DNA from 3 places in the Rhodococcus sp. 27YEA15 genome. Region 3 is predicted to be linked to each of the others. Evidence: riboswitches for the same ligand, from Rfam matches in the RefSeq annotation. Region 3 holds a riboswitch; each other region holds the start of a gene.
The links. Region 3 has a riboswitch for thiamine pyrophosphate ahead of thiO (glycine oxidase ThiO). Riboswitches for the same ligand answer to the same signal wherever they lie in the genome.

Region 1 (7,025 bases), 1.0 Mb from region 3:
AGCGCTGTGTCCGCAGGCGATCGTGGTTTCCCCGAGAATGTCTGCGTACTCGCAGGCCAGCAAAGACGTGTTCGACGTCTTTCGTGACACGTCACCGCTGGTGGAGGGCATTTCCATCGACGAGGCGTTCCTCGAAGTCGGCGGACTGGCTCGCATTGTGGGGACCCCACTCGAAATCGGCGCCAAGCTCCGACGCGACGTCGCCGAGCAGGTCGGACTACCCATCACCGTCGGCATCGCTCGGACGAAATTCCTGGCGAAGGTCGCCAGCGCGTTCGCGAAACCCGACGGTCTGCTGTTGGTCCCGCCGGACGGCGAGATCAACTTTCTGCACCCGTTGCCCGTCGAGAAGCTGTGGGGCGTCGGCCGGATCACCGCCCGGAAGCTGCGCGATTTCGACATCGTGACGGTAGGAGACGTGGCCAGGCACGACGAGGCGTCGATCGTGTCGATCCTGGGCCGCGGTGCCGGACGCCATCTTTACGCTCTCTCCCACAATCGTGACCCCCGGCCGGTGCAGGCACGCCAGGGTCGCGGTTCGATGGGCGCCCAGCGGGCTCTGGGGCGTGGGGTGCATTCCCGCAGTGAACTCGAGGCCGCGTTGATCGCTTTGGTGGACCGCGTGACCGGTCGTATGCGCACCGCTCGGCGAACCGGGCGCACCGTGACGCTGCGTCTGCGATTTGCCGACTTCACCCGTGTGACCCGTGACCGAACTCTGCGCCGGTCGTCGGCCGAAACGAGCGAGATCTTAACCGCGGCAATGATTCTCCTCGACGACGCGGCACCGTTGATCGCGGAGAAAGGGATCACGCTGATCGGTATCGCGGTTGCCAACCTGGACCGCGACGGGGCGAAACAACTGGAACTGCCGTTCGACGGGCCGGACACTGCCGCACTGGATTCGGCAGTGGACAGTGTCCGGAAGAAGTTCGGAACGGGTGCACTCACCCGGGGTGTGCTGTTGGGGCGTGACCCCGGGATCTCGGTGCCGTTGTTGCCGGACTGACAAGGTTGTCGCGAAGGGTGGTCCCTTCGTATTCGCGCCGGAAGAGTCCGCGCTGCTGCAGAATCGGGATCACCTGATCGACGAAGTCTTCCAGCCCCTGTGGGTAGGTGGGCGGCATCAAGTTGAAACCGTCAGCGCCGGCGCCCACCAGCCAGGTCTCCATCTCGTCGGCAATGGATTCGGGGGTGCCGATCATCGTGGCGTGACCGCCGCCCGCAGCGAGTGTGCCCAGCAGCTCCCGCACCGTGGGCGAGTCCTTCTCGACGATCCGCAGAATGGTCGAGTACCGACCTTGTGGGCCGGTGAACTCCTCGAGTGGCGGCAACTCCGGAACGGGGGAGTCCAGATCCCAGTCCTGGCAGTTCTGGCCGGTGAACAGTGACAACTGCGCGATTGACTGAGCCGTCGGCAGTAGAAGATCCAGTTCGGCCTTCTTCGCGCGGGCCTCGGCCGCACTGCTGCCGACGTACGTCACGAGGCCGGGCATGATCGGCACCGAATCGGGTTCCCGGCCGGCGCGACCGATGCGGGCCTTCACATCTCGGTAGTACGCCTGTGCGCTGGGCAGATCGTACGCCACCGAATAGATGGCCTCGGCCCGGCGAGCGGCAAGTTCACGGCCCTGCTCCGAGGCCCCGGCTTGGAAGAGGACCGGCGCACCCTGCGGCGAATGGGGGACGGTCAACGGGCCGTCTACGCGGAAGTTGGCGCCGTGGTGATCGATGGCGTGAATCTTGCCTGCATCCGCGAATGCGCCGTCCCGATCGAGTATCAGCGCGTCAACCGACCACGAATTCCACAGAGCCAGAGCCACGTCGACGAATTCGTCGGCCCGCGCGTACCGGGTGGCGTGGTCCGGCATGGTGTCGAGCCCGTGGTTGCGGGCTTCCTGGTCGAACATCGAGGTGACGACGTTCCATCCGGCGCGCCCGCCGCTGATGTGATCGAGCGAGGCCAGCAGTCTGGCCGCATGGAACGGTGTGTAGAACGTCGTCGACACCGTGGTGACCAGCCCGATGTGCTCGGTGGCGCGCGCCATCGCCGTCAGCGCGGTGATCGGTTCGAGGAACCACGACGCTCCGGCCTCCGGCTCGCGAACACTGTGGCCGTCGGCGAAGAACACCGCGTCGAGTTTTCCGCGCTCGGCGGTTCCGGCCAGCTCCTCGTAATAGGTTATCTCGCCCAGCCTTTCGACGGGCGACTCGGGGTGGCGCCAGGCGGCGCTGTGGTGGCCGCAGCCGAGCAGAAATGCGCCGAGGCGCAATTGCCTTCTCATCAGTCTTTGACGAGTCCGCCGTCGACCACGAGGTTCTGCCCCGTGACAGCTCGCGACCAGGGGGAGGCGAAGAACAATGCGGCGTCGGCGAATTCGGCGGGAGTGGTCACTCTCCGCAGCGGTGTACTCGCGGCGATCATGTCGAACACGGCCTCGGGGGTGGCGGCACTGGCATCGGTGGTCCGCAGCAGTCCGCCGGAAATCATGTTGACGGTGATGCAGTCAGGTCCGAGGTCGGCCGACAACGTCCGTGTCAGTGCGAGAAGAGCGGCCTTGGCTGCGGTGTAGTCGTGGTAGGGGACCACCGGATTCTGTACGAGATTCGTTCCGACGGTGATGATTCGGCCGAATCCAAGCTCGCGCATACCGCTGAGTGCGGCTTGAGTGGTGTTGAGTGTCCCGGCGACACTGCCGCGCAACTGCGAGTCGAAATCGGCCCAGGTGATCGTGTCGGCCTTTGGCCTGGCGTCGCCGTTGAAACTGAAGTCGACCAGGGCATTGTTGACGACGGTGGATATCGGGGTTCCGAAATGCTCTCGGGCCGTGGCGAACAGACGATCCACCGACCCTCGATCGGTGACGTCGGCGCCTACCGCTACTGCGCGGCTCTCGCCCAGTTCCGCGACCACGGCGTCGGCGGCATTCTTGCTTCGATGGTAATTGACCACTATCCGCGCGCCCTGTCCGGCGAACGCGTGACTGAGTGCGGCGCCGAGCCCGCGGGCACCCCCGGTGACGAGAACTACTTGCTCGTCGAGTGCGAGTGCAGGCTGAAAACTGTGTTCGGTCATGACGACATCCCTCCGCCAGTGCTAGCTGGTCAGGTTCATCGGGTCTGATCTCAGCCGACCTTTTCGGCACCCCGTGTCATGCTCCATCAGACCATGAGCGGTCGGCCGCCTGGCGAGTGGGTGGCCGACCCGATCAGTTTCCGGTCGCCGGGAGGTCTTCACAGGCAAGGGCACGGGACCGCCCGTGCGAAGACGATCGGAGATGGGTCGATGGACACACACGGCATCGAGACGCAGGTGACGCAGTCGAGAGTGGCACGTCGGATCGGGCTCGCTTTGAGTGGATTGTTCGTACTGTTCATGCTCGCGGACGGCATATCTCACGTGCTGAACGTGCAGGCAGTCAAGGATGCGTCCGCCGAGTTGGGATTGCCCGAGTCGTTGGCGGTGACGGCCGGAATCGTGCAGTTGATCTGCCTCGTGCTCTACGTCGTTCCGAGAACGGCTGTTCTGGGGGCGATCCTACTGACCGGATATCTGGGGGGAGCGGTGCTGGCGAACCTCCGAGCCGAGCAGTCGGTACTGAGTACCACGTTGTCGGCGGTCTACGTCGGAGTCCTGATGTGGATCGGCTTGTATCTGCGGGACGAGAAGGTGCGCGCTGTCGTCCCGGTGGTTCGTCGCTGAATCACCACCGAAGGGTTGCGTGGGACTCGGTGTCCCATTATGTTTACGGCAGAGGGCTCTGCAGTTGCGATCCGGGGGTCCGTGCCGAGAGGAGACACCGATGGCGCAGACGAGGTTCGTCCGGTGGGGGTCGGACTACCGTGAAGTTCTCGGACAACTGTCCGGCGGATCGGTTCATCGAAGCTTCGACCCGTATCGCGACATCGACTGGGAATCAAGGGAACTGGCTGTCGATGCGAACGACCCTCGCTGGGTCCTGTCGCCGGAATCCGATCCGCTCGGTGCAACCGAGTGGTACCGGCGGCAACCGTTGGACCGCCGGATCGCGATGGGGATGTGGCGTCAGGCCAACGTCGTGAAGGTAGGTTCGGCTTTCGAGAGCATCCTGATTCGCGGAATGATGCAGTACATCATGGCACTACCGAATCAATCGCCGGAGTTCCGCTACTGCTTGCACGAGATGACTGAGGAGTGCAACCACATCCAGATGTTCCAGGAACTGGTCAATCGAACGGGGGTCGACGTACCAGGTATGCGACCGACGTTCAGGCGGCTCTCGCCGGTGATCGGCGTGTTGGGCGCCAAGTTCCCGGTGATCTTCTTCATCGGAATTCTCGCTGGTGAAGAACCCATCGACCACTTCCAGAAACAACTCATCCGCGAGGGGAGGGATGCCCCACCGGCAATGCTGCGGACGATGGAGATTCACATCGCCGAAGAGGCCCGGCACATCTCGTTCGCACACGAGTTCCTCCGCAACCACGTCCCCGAACTTTCGCGAGCAAGCCGGGCGGTCACATCGGTTCTGTTTCCGCTTGCGATGCGCTGGCTGGCGGGCCAGATCATGGCTCCGCACAAGGCATTTGCCGTCGAGTTCGGGGTTCCGGACGAGGTGATGAAGAGCGCCTTCTGGAAGAGTCCGCACTCGCGTCGGATTCTGCAGGGCTACTTCGGTGACATGCGAACCCTGGCAACCGAACTCGGACTCATGAACGGGGTGTCGCGGCGCGTGTGGCGCGGTCTGCACATCGACGGGGACCGAGCGAGGTACCGGGGCGAGCCGATCCGCTCCGACAAGACCAGGAGCTAATGCTCTTCGCCCGGGGTCGAGAATCGAGCGAGTAGCGACGACAGCTCGCTGTCGGGATCGATGGTGATTCCACTCGATCGGGCGACGCCGGCGAGCATGTACCACGAAAAGTTGGTGAGATCGGTGACGATCTCCTCGCGCGTGGGCTTGGGCTCGGGGCTGCGCGACCACCGGGTCAGAGTTCCCTCGACCATGGTGACCACCGCGAAGGGGAGCGAGGCGAAGGGGGCGAACGGCACTCCGACCGAAGCGCAGGCCCCGGCGATGATGGTCTGTGCGGATCGCGCGATCCTGGATTTGAGGCTGCTGATCGCGTCGAGGGAGCCGTCGTCGTAGTCGGTGGGCCCGGTGGCCATGAACTCGTGGATCCGAGGACGGTCCGTGATCCACACGGCCACTGCCGTGATGGTTCGGCTCAGAATTTCCGACGGCGTTCCGGTGGAAATGTTCATCGCGGAATCGAGAACATCGGCGAGCTCGGCGAGTGCGTGCGAGCGAACCCGACGGTCCAGATCCTCGCGGCCGCCGAACTGGCGGTACACCACGGATTTCGCCAACCCGGCGTGATCGGCGATGTCCTGGATGGAGATGTCGGCGCCCGCCGGGCGTTCCTCCACGAGCTCGGTCGCAGCGGTGAGGATGCGGGTCTGCCGTTCGGAATTGTGGCGTTCCCACCGAGCTTCGTAACCATTCACCGGTGCGGTATCTGGGTGCTCGGTGGTCTCGCTCGGCATGCGGGCAGTCTATCCGTCGGCAACCCGGATGCCCGGTGACCGTGGTTGGTCGGCAGTGCGTGGAACACTGGTCGGGTGAGGTTGTATCGAGACACAGCGGTGGTGCTGCGCCTGCACAAGCTAGGTGAAGCAGACCACATCGTCACGCTGCTCACCCGTCAGTTCGGGTTGGTGCGTGCAGTGGCCAAGGGCGTTCGCCGCACCACGTCCAAGTTCGGTGCCAGACTCGAACCGTTCGCCCACGTGGACATCCAGCTTCTGCCGGGCAAGAACCTCGACGTCATCATCCAGGTGCAGACGGTGGACGCCTTCGCGACCGACATCGTCGACGATTACAGCCGGTACACGACGGCGTGCGCGATCCTCGAAACCGCAGAACGTCTGGCGGGGGAGGAGCGGGCACCCGCGCCGGCGTTGCAGCGACTCACCGTCGGTGCGCTGCGCGCCGTGGCGGAGCAGGTGCGGCCGGTCGAATACGTTCTCGACGCTTTTCTCCTGCGTGCGATGGGCTACGCGGGCTGGGCGCCGGCTCTCGGCGAGTGCGCTGGGTGCTCGGCACCGGGGCCGCACCGCGCTTTCCATGTATCGGCAGGTGGAGCTGTATGTACGTACTGTCGGCCTGCAGGATCGGCGACGCCGTCGCCCGGAGTGCTCGATCTGATGGGAGCGCTGCTTCGCGGAGAATGGGACGGCACCGACGAAGTGCCCGTCGCCCTACGAACACAAGCGAGTGGGCTGGTGGCCGCGCATCTGCAGTGGCACCTCGAGCGTCAGTTGCGGACGCTACCGCTCATCGAACGGTCCCGACCGCACGCGACCGTGGTCGTCGGTGATGCCGTCGATCCGACGAAGTCCGGCGCCGCCGCCACCGTGGTGAAGGCCGCCGTCGCCGTGAGGCAGGATGGACCTCGTGATTCGACGACGCGAACCGCGAACTCCGCCTGACTCGGCTACCGACCGGGTGATCCGGCCACCGGACCCACACCCGTCCGGAGCAACCCCGCCGATCCTGCAGACCGAACTCGTCCCGCGCCACGTGGCGTTGGTGATGGACGGTAACGGACGTTGGGCCCAGGAACGTGGACTCCCGCGAACCGCCGGCCACGAGCGCGGCGAAGCGGTCCTGATGGATGCCGTGTGCGGCTGCATAGAGATGGGCGTCGAGTGGCTGTCCGCCTACGCGTTCTCCACCGAGAACTGGAAGCGTAGCCCCGAAGAAGTTCGCTTCCTGATGGGTTTCAATCGCGACGTCATTCGCCGTCGGCGTGACGAGATGCACGAGATGGGCGTCCGGGTGCGGTGGGCCGGTCGGCGACCTCGACTGTGGGCGAGTGTCATCAAGGAACTCGAGATCGCCGAGGAACTCACCAAGCACAACACCGTGATGAATCTGACGATGTGCGTGAACTACGGTGGCCGCGCCGAGATCGCGGACGCGGTCAAGGAGATTGCCAGGCGAGTCGCGGCCGGTGAGATCAACCCTGAAAAGATCACCGAG
Region 2 (7,025 bases), 2.6 Mb from region 3:
ATTCGCGGGGAATCCAGGGCCTTGCTGCGCTCGACTCAAGCCGGGATGGTCAAAACCTGTCCGGCGTTGATGAGGTCCGGGTTGGCGATACCGTTGGCATCTGCAATGCGCTGGTACTGGTTTCCGTCACCGTAGAAACGCTCGGCGATCGCCCACAGAGTGTCGCCACCGGCAACGGTGTACGTCTGCGCCGCCGGAGCTGCGGGAGCAGCCTGGGGCTCGGGTGCCGGGGCAGCCTCGGGTTCGGGTGCCGGGGGTGCCTCGACGGCTGTGTCGGAGGACCACAGTACGTTTCCGCCCGCGGCGAGAACGACGTTACGGTCGTCCTGCACCGAGAGCGACGCGCCGCTGTTGCCCGACGTCTGCGACGCCCATACTGCATCGGAATCCTTGTAGATGACGAAGTTGCCGTCGTCCTGCACCTCGGCACGGTTCGCTCCGGACCCGTTGGTACCGGCGGCCCAGACGGCCTGCCCGTTCTCCGAGAGGACCAAGTTGCCGTCGTCCTGCAAGGTGAGGGAGTAGGAACCGTTGTCGGACTTGAGTTCTTGTCCGACTCCGAGGCTCTGACCTGACTGCAGTGTGCTCACGCTGTCCCTTTCCGAAAATGTAACGATGACTGTGACACCACGAGCCCATCTGATCGCTCAGCTATCCGCTGAGCAATGATCTCGTAGGCGACCGAGTGTACGTCATCGAATGGTACGACGAAGTGTGCATCGTGGCACGCGATACCGGCCAGAGTTTCGATCCTGCTGATATTAAGCCGATTTGGGTGATATTTTCGCGAGCCTGGACAAGCCGGTCGTAAACGCGACGTTGACGGGCGCTGACCATCGAATGAACCGAACGAATTCTCAGTTCATTCTCAGTAATTGACTACTCGCGGGCGGATTCGTGCAGTACTTCGAGCAGTTCACGCTCCACTGCGGCGAATTCCGGTGAGGTGATCATGGACAACTCTCGCGGCCGTGGCAACGGAACGGTCACGATGCGTCGGACCTGCGCCGGTCGAGCCGAGAGTACGACGACCTTGTCCGAGAGATAGATGGCCTCACGGATGTCGTGCGTGATCATCAGCACCGTCCAGCGGTACTGCTGCCACACCTCCTGCAACCAGGACTGCATGTCGGTTCGGGTCAGCGAGTCCAGTGCGCCGAACGGCTCGTCGAGAAGAAGAACCGGCTTGCCTTGAACCACGGTGCGCAGCATGGCTGCTCGTTGCCGCATGCCGCCGGACAGCTGTGCCGGTCTGGCGTCCTCGAAGCCGGACAGACCGAAGGGCGGGAAGAGTTCTCGGGCGCGGTGGCGGGCTTGCTTCTTGCTCGCGCCCTGGACTTCGAGTCCGAGAGCGGTGTTGTCGAGTATCGATCGCCAGGGGAACAGCAGATCCTTCTGTGGCATGTATGCAGTCGGCACCTCGCCGCGGATCGCCGAGGCCACCGGCCGTCCGGCAATTTCCACCGTGCCGGAGGTCGGCTCTTCGAGCCCGGCGACGACGTTGAAGACGGTGCTCTTGCCGCACCCGCTCGGTCCGATCACCGAGACGAATTCACCGACGTCTGCCGAGAAGGACACCGAATCGAGCACGAGTCGCGATTCGCCGCCGGTTGCAAACGATTTGGTGAGATCGCGAATCTCGACCATCTTCTCGTCGGTCACCGAATCTTCTCTCACGCCGGAGGCCTCCTCTGCAGTGCCCACGGCGCGACGACTCGTTCCACGGCAAATGTCAACAGGTACAAGGTGATGCTGATGGCCGCGGTGACCAGGACGGCCGCGAGCACCAGGTCCGTTCGGAACGAGTTCTTCTGGGTGCTCATGTAAATCCCCAGACCGGATGTCGCACCGACGTACTCCGAGAACACCGCACCCACCACCGCGTAGGTGATACCTATCCGCAGGGCGGTGAAGAATCGTGGAATCGCCGACGGAAGGCGGACATACCTGAACTCCTGCCATCGTGACCCACCCATACTTCGCAGGAGAGCGCCTGCCTCGCGGTCGGCGGCCGCGAAGCCCTCGACGAGGCCGATGGTCATCGGGAAGAAGGTCGCGAGCGCGATGACCAGTATCTTCGGCAAGAGGCCGAAGCCGAACCAGATGATCATCAGCGGTGCAATGGCGATGATCGGCAGGGTTTGCGAGACAACGAACAGCGGAACCAGCGCCCGTGCGAGCCACGGCGAGAAGTCGACCACGATCGCCAGCAACCACGCCAGCGCGAGCGAAACCGTGAATCCGATCACCGTCACCTGCAGTGTCGACGCGGCGTGCCCGGCGATCACCGAGCGGTTGTCCCACCCTTGGGAGAGCACCCGTGCGGGGGACGGGAGAACTTGCGGCCTGATTCCGCTCACGTCGACGTAGACCTGCCACGCGAGGACGAGCAGAACCAGAACCATCAGGGCCGGTAGAACGTTCCGGGTGGCTTTGGTGAACCGCCGCACCGGGTCAGGACGCGTCGAGATACTCATTGGTGAAGTACTCCGACCAGTCGGGCTTGGCGGTCAACGTCTTACCGTCCGGTCCGGCCAGCAGCGCGTGGTCGAACAGGAAACCCGAGTAACCCGACCAGGTTTCGAGATTCTGGGTACCGACGACGCCGTTTGCGTCCTTCATGTAATCGGCGGCAAGCATCCGTTGGCTCTCGCGGACGAGATTCTCGTCGGTGAAGACCCCGGGATTGGCGTCTATCAGATCCTGCGCTGCCTTGTCGGGGTCCTCTGCGGCAGTTCGATATCCGCGTTGCACGGCCTGTACGAACTGGCGGGCCTGATCGGGATGCGCACTCAGCCATTGCCGATTTCCGTCGATGACGATGGAGTACTCGTCGGGGAAACCGAAATCCGTGTACTGGAAGTACCGCATCGGTGTTCCGTTGTGCTGGGCCTCGAGGCCTTCCCACGCGAAGTAGGAGACGGTGAAGTCGGCTTGACCCGAGTAGACGGCTTCGTACGCGGAGGTGCCGAGTGTCACGGACTCGAAGTCGCCGGTACCGCCGTCGTTCCGGATTATCTGCTGTAGCGTCTCGACCTCGCCCGGATCTCCGAAACCGGCATAGGTTTTTCCGTCCAGATCTCGTGGGCGGGTGATGTCGGTCCGATCGGCCTTCACCCCGATCCCGGTGGCTCGGTGTTGAAGTGGTGCGATGACGGAGACGGTATCGGCACCGGCCGCGCCCGCGAACGTGGCTTGGCTCTGCGTGCTGATTCCGAACTCGGCGTTGCCCGCATCCACCAGGGTGTCCGGCGCCGTATTGTTGTACGGCAGGATCTGCACGTCGAGACCGGCGTCGGCGAAGTACCCCTCCTGCAGGGCGACGTAGATACCGGTGTGGTTGGTGTTCGGTGTCCAGTCCAGAGCGAATCTGATGGTGTTCGGCGAAGATTCGCTGCCGGCGGCGCACCCGGTCACCACCGTCAAGGCCAGGGCGACGGCGGCCGAGGTGGACAGTGCCCGGCGCAAGGCCGCGAAGGACGTCACGACGCCGGCCACGGCTGTACGTTCAGGGCGGAATCCCAGAACATCAGCTCGTAGCGACTGGCGATGCGGAACGCCTTGCTCATCGCCGCTCGATCGGCCTCGGTAGCGGCCGCTGCTGCGGTGTCGACGAGTTCGCGTGCCGCAGCCACTGATTCGTGAAACTCCGGGGCATCGTACGTGGTTACCCACTGCGCGTACGGATGTGACGGATCGGCGTCGAGTACTTGACGGGCCGATGCAGCGAGCTCGCGTCCGACTTCCGCGTAGATCCAGAAGCACGGCAGCACGGCAGCCGCCGAGACGGCATAGGGCGCAGTTGCAGCGGTGGCCGTCAGATACGACACGTAGCCCAGACATGCGGGTGAGTGTTCCGGCAGGCCGGAGCCGGCGGGGAGGGTGTCGCCCGCGAGTAGTCCGTCGTGCAGCGAAGACTCCACCGTGGCCGTCGTGAACGCGGAATTGGCCCAGAAGCCCGCGGAAACCGGGTCGGGAGCGTGAGCGGCGACCAGCGCCAACGCGGTCGCGTATCCCTCCAGATAGAGCTTGTCCTGCTCGAGATAGAACCGGAAGTTCTCCAGCGGCAGAGTTCCGTCGCCGAGTCGGCGCAAGAACTCCAGGGAGTCGATCGCGGTGCGGAGTTCCGTGATCTCGGACCACAGGTGATCGGTGAAGCGGCCCGTCGACATAGCGACAGGCGTGTGTGCAGGCTGTGTAGTAGCCATGACATCCCTTCGTCAGCATTACCTGATCAGGTTCCCGGGTGTGTTCTCAGCCCCGCCCGTGCGGAGCACCCCGTGTCAGAACTCACCGACCTTAACACCGAGGGTTCGGGCGGGCTGCCGCGCCTTCGGGACGTTGGTACGTTTGGTGGAGATCGGGCCAGGTTCGGGGCGTGAGGGGATTGCGGTATGGAGACCGAAGTTCGACCGGAAGCGATCGAGGACGGAACTCTGGTAGTGCCTACTCGTTCGGGCGCGGTACGTGGACACCATGACGGATCGGTATATGCCTGGAAAGGCATTCCCTATGCGGCGGCGCCGGTGGGCGAGCGTCGATTCCGAGCCCCGGTGCCGCCCGAACCGTGGAGCGATGTTCGCGAGTGTCGGGATTTCGGACCGATCGCACCGCAGGGGCAGAGCCCGGCGGTGCCGATCGATCGGGCCTTCGTGATCGACGAGGACTGCCTGTCCGTGAACGTGTGGGCGCCGGAGCCCAGTGGAGAACTGCTGCCGGTGATGGTGTGGATCCACGGAGGCGCCTATTGTCTCGGTTCCGCCGCCCAGACGATCTACGACGGTCGGCACCTGGTCGAATCCGGCAATGTCGTGCTGGTGTCGTTCAACTACCGAGTGGGTGCGCTCGGCTTCCTCGACCTCTCTGCGTTCTCGACCCCCGACGTGGAATTCGAATCGAATTGTGGTCTGCGAGATCAGATTGCCGCACTCGAGTGGGTGCGTGACAATATCGATGCATTTGGCGGTGATCCTGACGAAGTCACCGTGTTCGGTGAGTCCTCCGGTGCGGGTTCCATCACGACGCTGATGACGTGCCCGAGCGCGGAAGGGTTGTTTCACCGCGCGATCGCGCAGAGCCCGCCGGCGACATCGGTCTACGGTGCCGAGCGAGCGAGGACCGTGGCTGCGCGTTTCCTCGAATTGCTCTCGATCAATCCCGAGGACGCCGGATCACTTCGTGATCTTGATCTAGCAGTTATCGTCGCTGCGAGCGACGAGCTTGTCAACGAGATTCCGCAGCGAACTCCCGGCACCCTGGCGATGGCACCGGTTGTCGACCGGAAGTTGGTGCCGCACTACCCGGTTGCGGCATTTCAGAAGGGTTATGCGCACCGAATTCCGCTCATCATCGGATCGAACAAGGACGAGGCTTCGATCTTCAAGTTCATGAAATCCCCGTTGATGCCGGTGAGTGCGCAGTCGGTGGAAGCGATGTTGCAACTTCTGGCAGACGATCACCCCGACATGTCGCCGACCAAGTTGGCCGAGATCATGTCTGCATACCCGGACCACGCGAAACCTTCTGGTGTGCTGGCGCTTTCGACCGATGCTGCGTTCCGGATGCCGTCGTTGTGGATTGCGGACGCTCATTCCAGGCATTCCCCGACGTGGTTGTACCGCTTCGATCACGCAACTCCGATGCTCAAAGCCGCGCGGATCGGCGCCGGGCACGCTACCGAACTGCCGTACGTGTTCGGGAACTTCGGGACGTTGAACGTCGATCCGACGTTCTGGCTCGGGGGTCGCAAGGCGGCAATGGAGGTGGCGGGCAGGGTTCAGCGCCGATGGCTGGCATTTGCAGCACATGCGGTACCGGCGGCGCTGGACGGCTCGAAGCACTGGGCGCCCTACGACGCCGAACGCCGTTCAACGTTGATCATCGACACCGTCGACGTACTGCTGGACGATCCGGACCATGGATTGAGGACCGCGTGGGGAAACGAGGTCATGGGTTTCCAGTGAACCGGTGTGGCCCGGTGGCCGGTCACCTGGTCTGGAACTCGGGATTGTCGTCGATGAACTTTGCGACGTACGAGCATGTCGGGCGAATCGTCAGTTCGGCAGCCCTGGAGTTCTCGAGCGCTTCCCGCACGACGATCGCGGCCAGACCCTGCCCGCGGAACTGGGGGTAGGTCACCGTGTGATGCATGTCACGAACTCCGTCGGCGTCGGTGTATTCCGCGAATCCGGCGAGCTCGCCGTCCACGTGGATTTCGAAGCGGGTCGCCTCGCGATTGTGCGTCACCGTTACCGACATGTCGGCCTCCGTTCGAGCTTCGACTGCTTCGTTCGAAGCAGGTAATGGGTCGCCCGTTACTTTACTGCGGCGTGAATCACGACGGTCTGCCAGTGCGAATCGCTGCTGTTGCCGACAGCGAAACTGGACGAACGCTCAGAATGATGCTGCTGTCCTGTGGGCCCGCGATATAGCCCTGTACTGGCGATTTGCGGCCGGGTTCGATGGCGAGAACGGGTACGAAACTCGACATGACGCCAAGATATCTCAAATAGTGGGATCAAACCGAAGGTTTTTTCCTGTGAACGCGTAAAGCGACCGACTTGTCGCGTTTCGGTCAAAATGCTGGTCAGGGTGCGCAGGTCGTGATGTGCATCCCCGGCAGCATCCCGGGGAGCAGGCGTGAAATGCAGACGTCATCAGATCGTTTCCGTGCTGTCATCCCAAAGTCTTCGTCAGAGGATTAGCGTTTGAATCGTCGGGGATGGATGAAGCGTTACAGCTTTGCCGAAAAAACTTTTTCGGCTCGGGCCGGAGACAGGTTCGCATCGAATCCTCGTCGGACGCCATCGAGGAAGGAATGCACATGATTTTCGGGCAGCGTGAGTCAGACAGTTATTATTCCGCAATTTTCGCGTACGACTTTCTCGACAAAGGTGTCGGTTACGAAACCATCGCGCGGATCCATCGTGGCGAGATCGGTGAGTGGATCAGCGACCTCGAGGCATCGGGTCTGTTCTCCTCGGCCGAGATCCATGCTGCAGAACTGGCATGGCAGGAGAACCCCC
Region 3 (7,025 bases):
TGCGATGTTGGACCGCAACGAGTCTCGTGTGTCGATCATCGCCTGAGTCAGCTCTCGATCGAGGGCACCGTAGGCGGCAGCCGAATCCTCGGGCCCAGGCCCGGTCGCGATGTCCGAAGCGCCGGTGTAGTCCCCGATCCCGAGTCGCTCCGACATCCGGGAGTGTGCGCTCACCCAGGTCTGGCGGGCGTCCAGGGCGCGGGAGAGCACACCGGGATCCACCTCCGCTCGATCGTGCTCGGCCAGACCTGCCAACACGGACTCGACAGTGCGAACTTCGCCTGCGAAGGTGTCATTTCGTACGGCAGCGGCGTCCCGGCGAGCAAGCGCCAACGTCTCCACCGTCCGAGCCTGCTGCGCGGCGATGCGGGCGGTGGTCAGCTGGTGCAACGGATATGCACTCGACTCCAAGGCTCGTCCGGTGGACACCGCCGACACCACGCCGACCACGACGATCCAGACCAATGCTGCCGCAACGGCGATCGACGCGAGGACGAGCCCGCCGTTGAACGTACGACGACTTCGGCGGGCCAGATGCCACTGCGTCAGTACCAGCGCGGTCAGTACCACGACGAACGCCGCTATCGGCCACCACGGCGGAGTTTGCGAGTCTTGTTGGACCTTGGTGACCGCCGTCGCCCGCTCGGCGTGCAGCTGCTGCGCGACCGGAAGGATCGAGGTCTGCATCAGATTCGACGCTTCACTCAAATAGGCTGAACCGACCGGGTTACCGATTCGATTGTTCGCCCGGGCCGTTTCTATCAAACCCGTGTAGACGGACAACTGCGTCGAGATACTCGACAGCTCGAGATGCCCGGTGGTGTCCGAAGGATCGAGGCCGGCGGAGGCGCTGACGACGTCGGCCGACGCCTCGCCGATGGACTGGGTGTACCGGGCACGTACGTCTGCATGCTCGAGTCCACCGGAAATGAATGCCGTCGCAGCGGCCGCGTCGGCCACCGACAGCGCCCCGTAGAGCGTCTGGGACGAATTGGCGAGCGGTTCGGTTTCCGTCAGTAAGAGCGAGAGGCGGGATTCGCGACGCTCGATGGTGGCAGCGGCAAGCAGACCGGCCGCCACCGTGATCACCACCAACACCAGGCCGAGCAGGGTCAGTCGTCCGGGGGTGGACGCGAAGAACGAGCGCAGTTCCCGCTGAAACCGTGGTCGAAGTGAATCGTCAGGGGGTCTACCGGCAGGTTCGACGGATGTGACGACGAGGTCGAGCATCGAACACCTCGTTTCACCGTCGGTGGCAGAGAAAAAGAATCAGAGAATCTTCGCGAGCATATAAGGATCGCGTGAGACTCGAGCCGATTGCACGCGTTAGTGTGTGACAACGGTCAGAGCGGGCGGAGCGAGGTAGTCGATGCGTGGTGACGGTGACGGTTGGTCGATCGGACCGGACGGTACACGGCATTGGGGGCGCCACGGCGCTGCCGGTTTACTTCTGAGAGCCCCGGACTCCGACGGGTCGCCGATGGTGTTGCTGCAGCATCGAGCGGCATGGAGCCATCAGGGCGGAACCTGGGCGCTGCCCGGTGGAGCACGGGATTCGCACGAGAGCACAACACACGCAGCGGTGCGGGAGGCCCACGAAGAGGCCGGGATCGACGAGGGAGCAGTCGAGGTACGCGGTGAGGTGATCACGATGCGCGCAGAAAGTGGATGGACGTACACGACAGTTGTCGCCGACGCCTCGCATCCGCTCGTTACCGTCGCCAACGGTGAGAGCACCGAATTGCGGTGGGTACGGGAAGCGGAGGTCGATACGTTGCCGTTGCACCCCGGATTCGGATCGTCCTGGCCGCAGTTACGAACGTCGGCGGTCGGATCAGGTCCGGCTCACCCGCATACCGTGGTGTTGGCGGACGGCCGATTCGGCTGGTGGCCGGGCAATGCCGGGTCAGATGTCGCGAGCGGACACCTGCGCGCAGGGTGTTCGGAGACGGGTTCCGGCAGTCGGTAGACGACGGGTCTGTTCGCGCAGACGAGAAGGGGCCGAACTCCCACGGGAATTCGGCCCCTTCTCGTCTGGCTTCGTGAGCTCGACGAGATCAGCTCAGCGATGTGATCTCGACGAGATCAGCTCAGCGATGTCAGTGCGGTGATGAAGCTGACTGCGGTGATGCCGAGCTTGAGCAGCTGGCCGATCTGGTCGAGGTTCTTGCTGTCGAGAGATCCGCTGTCGAGCGATCCGCCGCCGAGAGATCCGCTGCCGAGAGATGCCATGTGAACTCCTAAAAGGTCGTTTAATAACTGGGGAGAAACTACCTGAGCAATTCGCCGGAAGCATCCCTTAAATCACCAGTGTGACCAAAATCACTAGTTTCGGAATGTTTGCTGGATCGTCGCGTGAACGCAGGGGAAACTGCGATCGACATCACGGAAAATGTCGAAACCGGGCCATCAGAATGCCGAACGTTAACTGTTGGCGGCGTTAGCTTCGAGCGCTTGAACCATACGCCGCGCCGCCGCCTGCGGATCCGGAGCGTCGGTGAGAGCCCGAACCACCACAATTCTGGTTGCACCGTTTTCGAGTAGTTCCGGCAGACGTTCCTCGTCGATACCGCCGATGGCGAACCACGGGCGAGGCGGCGCCGCCTCGGCAGTGGACCGAACAAGATCCAGACCCGACGCCTTCCGGTTCGGCTTGGTCGGAGTGGCCCACACCGGTCCGGTGCAGAAGTAGTCGACGCCTTCCTCGATCGCGGCCAGGCTCGCCTGGGCCCGGCTGCTGGTGGACCGACCGATGACGACGTCCTCGCCGACCACGGTGCGGGCATAGGGGACCGGGATGTCGTTCTGGCCGAGATGGAGAACATCGGCGCCGGACGCCATCGCGAGGTCCGCACGGTCGTTGACGGCGAGAAGAGCCCCGTGCCGACGAGCCGCCGCCGCCAACACGCCGAGTGCGATCAGCTCGTCCTTCGCTTCGAGCGGGCCGAACTCCCGCTCACCGGCCGAGCCCTTGTCACGCAATTGAATGATGTCGACGCCCCCGGACAGCGCGGCCTCCGCGAACTGCGCGAGGTCACCTCGCTCACGCCGAGCATCGGTGCACAGGTACAGCTGCGCTGCTGCCAGGCGCTGCCGCCGGTCGATGATGTCACTGGGATGTGTGGGGTGCACGGAGCAAACGGTAGCCTCTAGGGCGCAAGGTTCAACACGGGAGTCCCGAAAACCGGTAACCGCTTTGTCGCGATAGCCGGGAGCGTGGGGCTGAGAGGGGATCGCGAGAGATCCCGACCGTCAGACCTGACCCGGATCATGCCGGCGCAGGAAGTGGAGGAAGTTACGTGATCACACAGTCTCGGACGGTGTCGGTGGTCGGCGGCGGAGTCATCGGCCTCGCGGTCGCCTGGCGCGCGGCTCGCGATGGTTGGGTTGTCCGGTTGTACGACCCCGCACTGGGATCCGGCGCCTCCTGGGTGGCCGGCGGAATGCTTGCGCCGCTCTCGGAAGGGTGGCCGGGTGAGGAAACTGCGTTGGCCGTCGGAGCGGCCTCTCTGCAACGCTGGCCCGATTTCGGAGCCGAACTGGAGAAGTTCGGGCAATCGGTCTTCACCGCCGACAGTTCGTTGACCGTCGCCCTCGACGCCGCCGACGCGCAGGATCTGCAGACCATCGCCGAATGGGTGAGCGCCCAAGGCCACGAACTGGAAGTTGTCGGGCGCGCCCGAATCCGGGAATTGGAGCCGATGCTCGGGCCACGGATTCGCTCGGGCCTGCTGGCCGTCGGGGAATCGGCGGTTGACAACAGGCGACTGCTCACCGCGCTGCAGGACGCCTGCGTCGCCGAGGGAGTCGAGCTGATCGGACGGCCTGTCCATGATCTCGACGAGCTCGACACCGACCAGATCGTCCTGACCGCCGGGATCGCGTCCGCGAAACTGTGGCCGGGACTACCCGTCCGGCCCGTCAAAGGCGAAATCCTGCGACTACGCGCGCGGGCATCGGTCACACCCGCGCCCAGTCGCACCATCCGGGGCAGCGTCCACGGGCGCCCGGCGTACCTCGTGCCGCGCGCCGACGGAATCGTCGTCGGCGCAACACAGTACGAATCCGGTGAGGACATCCAGGTCACCGTCGCCGGTGTTCGCGACTTGATCAACGACGCCGAAGCGCTCATGCCCGCCATCGGTGAATACGAGCTGTACGAGTGCAACGCCGGACTCCGGCCGATGACGCCGGACAACCTACCGCTCATCGGACGGCTGTCCGACCGCGTCGTCGCCGCCACCGGCCACGGACGCAACGGTGTCCTGCTCACTCCGATCACCGCGGACGCCACAGTTGCTCTGCTCAACGGAACGAATCTGACCGAAGTCGAGGGAACGGAACCGCAGAGATTTGCCGACATACCGAATCGCCGTGATTGGCGAACACCGAAGTCTAGAACAAGTGAGGAATTGTAATGAGTGAGCAGATCCCGATCGGGATCACCGTCAACGGCGAAGACCTCGAGTTTCCGCAGGCCGTAACGGTGTCGGACCTTCTGGTGCACCTGTCCCTGCCCACGAAGGGCATCGCGGTGGCCATCGACGGAGCGCTGTTCCCCCGCGGCCGTTGGAGCGAGTCCGTCGAGCGTGGCGCGAACATCGAAATCCTCACGGCGGTGCAGGGTGGCTGAACACGACTTGTTGACCATCGCCGGCCGAACCTTCGGCTCACGCCTGATCACCGGGACCGGCGGGGCGGCCAACCTCGCGGTCCTCGAAGAGGCATTGGTCGCGTCCGGAACCGAACTGACGACGGTGGCCATGCGACGCGTCGACGCCGCCGGCGGTACCGGCGTGCTCGACCTGCTTCGCGCACTCGGCATCGAACCGTTGCCGAACACCGCTGGTTGTCGCGGCTCCGCAGAAGCAGTGCTGACCGCCCAGCTCGCCCGCGAGGCACTCGAGACCGATTGGGTCAAACTCGAAGTGATCGCCGACGAGCGGACCTTGTTGCCGGACGCGATCGAACTGGTCAAGGCTGCCGAGCTGTTGGTGGACGACGGTTTCACCGTGCTGCCGTACACCACCGACGATCCGGTGCTCGCACGTCGACTCGAGGATGTCGGCTGCGCCGCCGTGATGCCCCTCGGCTCGCCCATCGGCACCGGGCTCGGTATCGCCAACCCGCACAACATCGAGATGATCGTCGAACGCGCCGGGGTCCCGGTGATCCTCGACGCCGGAATCGGAACGGCCAGTGACGCGACTTTGGCGATGGAGCTCGGTTGCGACGCCGTCCTGCTCGCCACCGCAGTCACCCGAGCCAAGGAACCGGCGCTGATGGCGTCGGCGATGCGGCACGCCGTCGTCGCCGGGTACGAAGCGCGCCGGGCTGGTCGAATCCCGCGTCGATTCTGGGCGCAGGCCTCGTCGTAGCCTCCCTTCCGGATAGGACATCGGGCTCGGACCCGGTTTCGCTGCGGGGCTCCGCCCCGGTTTCGCTGCGGGGCTCCGCCCCGGTGTCCTACCTGAGTACCACCTCGAACTAGACCTGCGGCGGATGTGGGGAGCGCAAACGTAGGGCAAACTTCTCCTCATGATTGAACTGAGGGGATTGACCAAGGCATACGGGCCCACCAAAGCGGTGGACGATCTGACGTTCACGGTCAAGTCGGGGGTGGTGACCGGGTTCCTCGGACCCAACGGCGCCGGCAAGTCCACCACGATGCGCATGATCTTGGGCTTGGACCGCCCCACGGCCGGGCAGGCGCTGGTAGACGGCAAACCGTACCGCGAACTCAAAGACCCGCTACGGACCGTCGGCGCACTGCTCGACGCGAAGTGGGTGCACCCGAACCGCAGTGCGCGGGCCCACCTGCAGTGGATGGCGGCATCGAACTCGATTCCCAAGTCCCGCGTCGACGAGGTCCTCGGGCTGGTCGGGTTGTCCGAGGTCGCGGGCAAGAAAGCGGGCGGATTCTCCCTCGGGATGTCGCAGCGACTCGGCTTGGCCGGGGCGCTGCTGGGGGATCCGAAGATTTTGTTGTTCGACGAGCCGGTCAACGGTCTCGACCCCGAGGGCATCGTCTGGATCCGTAAGTTCATGCAGCGCTTGGCGTCCGAGGGGCGCACGGTGTTGGTGTCCTCGCACCTGCTCACCGAGATGGCGCTCACGGCGGAGAATCTGGTGGTCATCGGTCGGGGCCGGTTGATCTCCGATTCCTCGGTCCAGGAATTCGTGGATCGCTCCTCGGAGTCCACGGTGCGTGTTCGTAGCCCGCAACTGGATGCACTGCGCAGTGTGTTGACCTCGCAGGGGCTCACGGTCCGGGAGGACGGTACCGGCGCGGCGCCGGCATTGGTGGTGGTCGATTCCACCACCGACGTGATCGGTGGTCTGGCCGGATCGAACGGGATCATGTTGTACGAGTTGGCTTCTCATCAGGGCTCACTCGAGGATGCCTTCATGAAACTCACCGGTGACGATGTCCAGTACCAGGCGACCGGAGTCGACGGCGCACAGAACAATTCCATGGGAGGTGCACTGTAATGGCTGTCCTCAGTGCTGAAAGAATCAAGATCACCACCACCAAGTCACCCCTGTGGTGCACGGTCATCATCATCGTCCTCGCACTCGGTCTGGCTGCTGTCGTCGGTTTGTCGTCCAAGTCGTCGTTGACGCGCTACAACAACGACATCGCAGCCGGTAGCAAGCCGGACTTCACGCCTACCCTCCCGACACTGTCGGACGCTGCCAGCGGTATCTCGGGATTCGGCATCCTGGTCTTGATGATCATGGCCGCCCTCGCGGTGACCAGCGAATACCGCTTCGGCATCATCCGCACCACTTTCCAGGCCGTCCCCAACCGCGGATCGGTCCTGGCAGCCAAGGCGCTGCTGATCGGCGTGTTCGGCGCCGTTCTGACCCTCGTCTTGACCTTCGGCGCGTACGCGCTCACCAAAGCGACAGCCGGCGACGCCGGAACGGCGCTGTCCCTGTCGACGAGCAGCGACTGGCGTGCGGTCTACGGCGTCCCGATCTACGCCCTCCTGTGCGTGATCCTCGCCGTCGGGGTCGGAGCG

Region 1: another riboswitch for thiamine pyrophosphate. It lies ahead of ABH922_RS13185 (3-oxoacyl-ACP reductase); the one in region 3 lies ahead of thiO (glycine oxidase ThiO).
Region 2: another riboswitch for thiamine pyrophosphate. It lies ahead of ABH922_RS05585 (TenA family protein); the one in region 3 lies ahead of thiO (glycine oxidase ThiO).

Annotation. Positions count from the first base shown of each region.
Region 1 covers NZ_JBMHHW010000001.1:2,840,674-2,847,698, reverse strand. Annotated here, with positions in the region: gene dinB (DNA polymerase IV) at 1-1,009, shown strand, start outside; gene ABH922_RS13190 (LLM class flavin-dependent oxidoreductase) at 948-2,285, opposite strand; gene ABH922_RS13185 (3-oxoacyl-ACP reductase) at 2,285-3,076, opposite strand; TPP riboswitch at 3,067-3,160, opposite strand; gene ABH922_RS13180 (DoxX family protein) at 3,287-3,703, shown strand; gene ABH922_RS13175 (AurF N-oxygenase family protein) at 3,804-4,793, shown strand; gene ABH922_RS13170 (TetR/AcrR family transcriptional regulator) at 4,790-5,527, opposite strand; gene recO (DNA repair protein RecO) at 5,603-6,472, shown strand; gene ABH922_RS13160 (isoprenyl transferase) at 6,429-7,025, shown strand, end outside.
Region 2 covers NZ_JBMHHW010000001.1:1,201,921-1,208,945, forward strand. Annotated here, with positions in the region: gene ABH922_RS05565 (LysM peptidoglycan-binding domain-containing protein) at 36-590, opposite strand; gene ABH922_RS05570 (ABC transporter ATP-binding protein) at 880-1,647, opposite strand; gene ABH922_RS05575 (ABC transporter permease) at 1,674-2,477, opposite strand; gene ABH922_RS05580 (ABC transporter substrate-binding protein) at 2,455-3,498, opposite strand; gene ABH922_RS05585 (TenA family protein) at 3,483-4,208, opposite strand; TPP riboswitch at 4,196-4,291, opposite strand; gene ABH922_RS05590 (carboxylesterase/lipase family protein) at 4,395-5,963, shown strand; gene ABH922_RS05595 (GNAT family N-acetyltransferase) at 5,986-6,258, opposite strand; gene ABH922_RS05600 (hypothetical protein) at 6,824-7,025, shown strand, end outside.
Region 3 covers NZ_JBMHHW010000001.1:3,846,956-3,853,980, reverse strand. Annotated here, with positions in the region: gene ABH922_RS17950 (hypothetical protein) at 1-1,230, opposite strand, end outside; gene ABH922_RS17945 (NUDIX hydrolase) at 1,370-1,969, shown strand; gene ABH922_RS17940 (hypothetical protein) at 2,086-2,232, opposite strand; gene thiE (thiamine phosphate synthase) at 2,425-3,132, opposite strand; TPP riboswitch at 3,159-3,302, shown strand; gene thiO (glycine oxidase ThiO) at 3,300-4,418, shown strand; gene thiS (sulfur carrier protein ThiS) at 4,418-4,633, shown strand; gene ABH922_RS17920 (thiazole synthase) at 4,626-5,378, shown strand; gene ABH922_RS17915 (ABC transporter ATP-binding protein) at 5,539-6,492, shown strand; gene ABH922_RS17910 (ABC transporter permease) at 6,492-7,025, shown strand, end outside.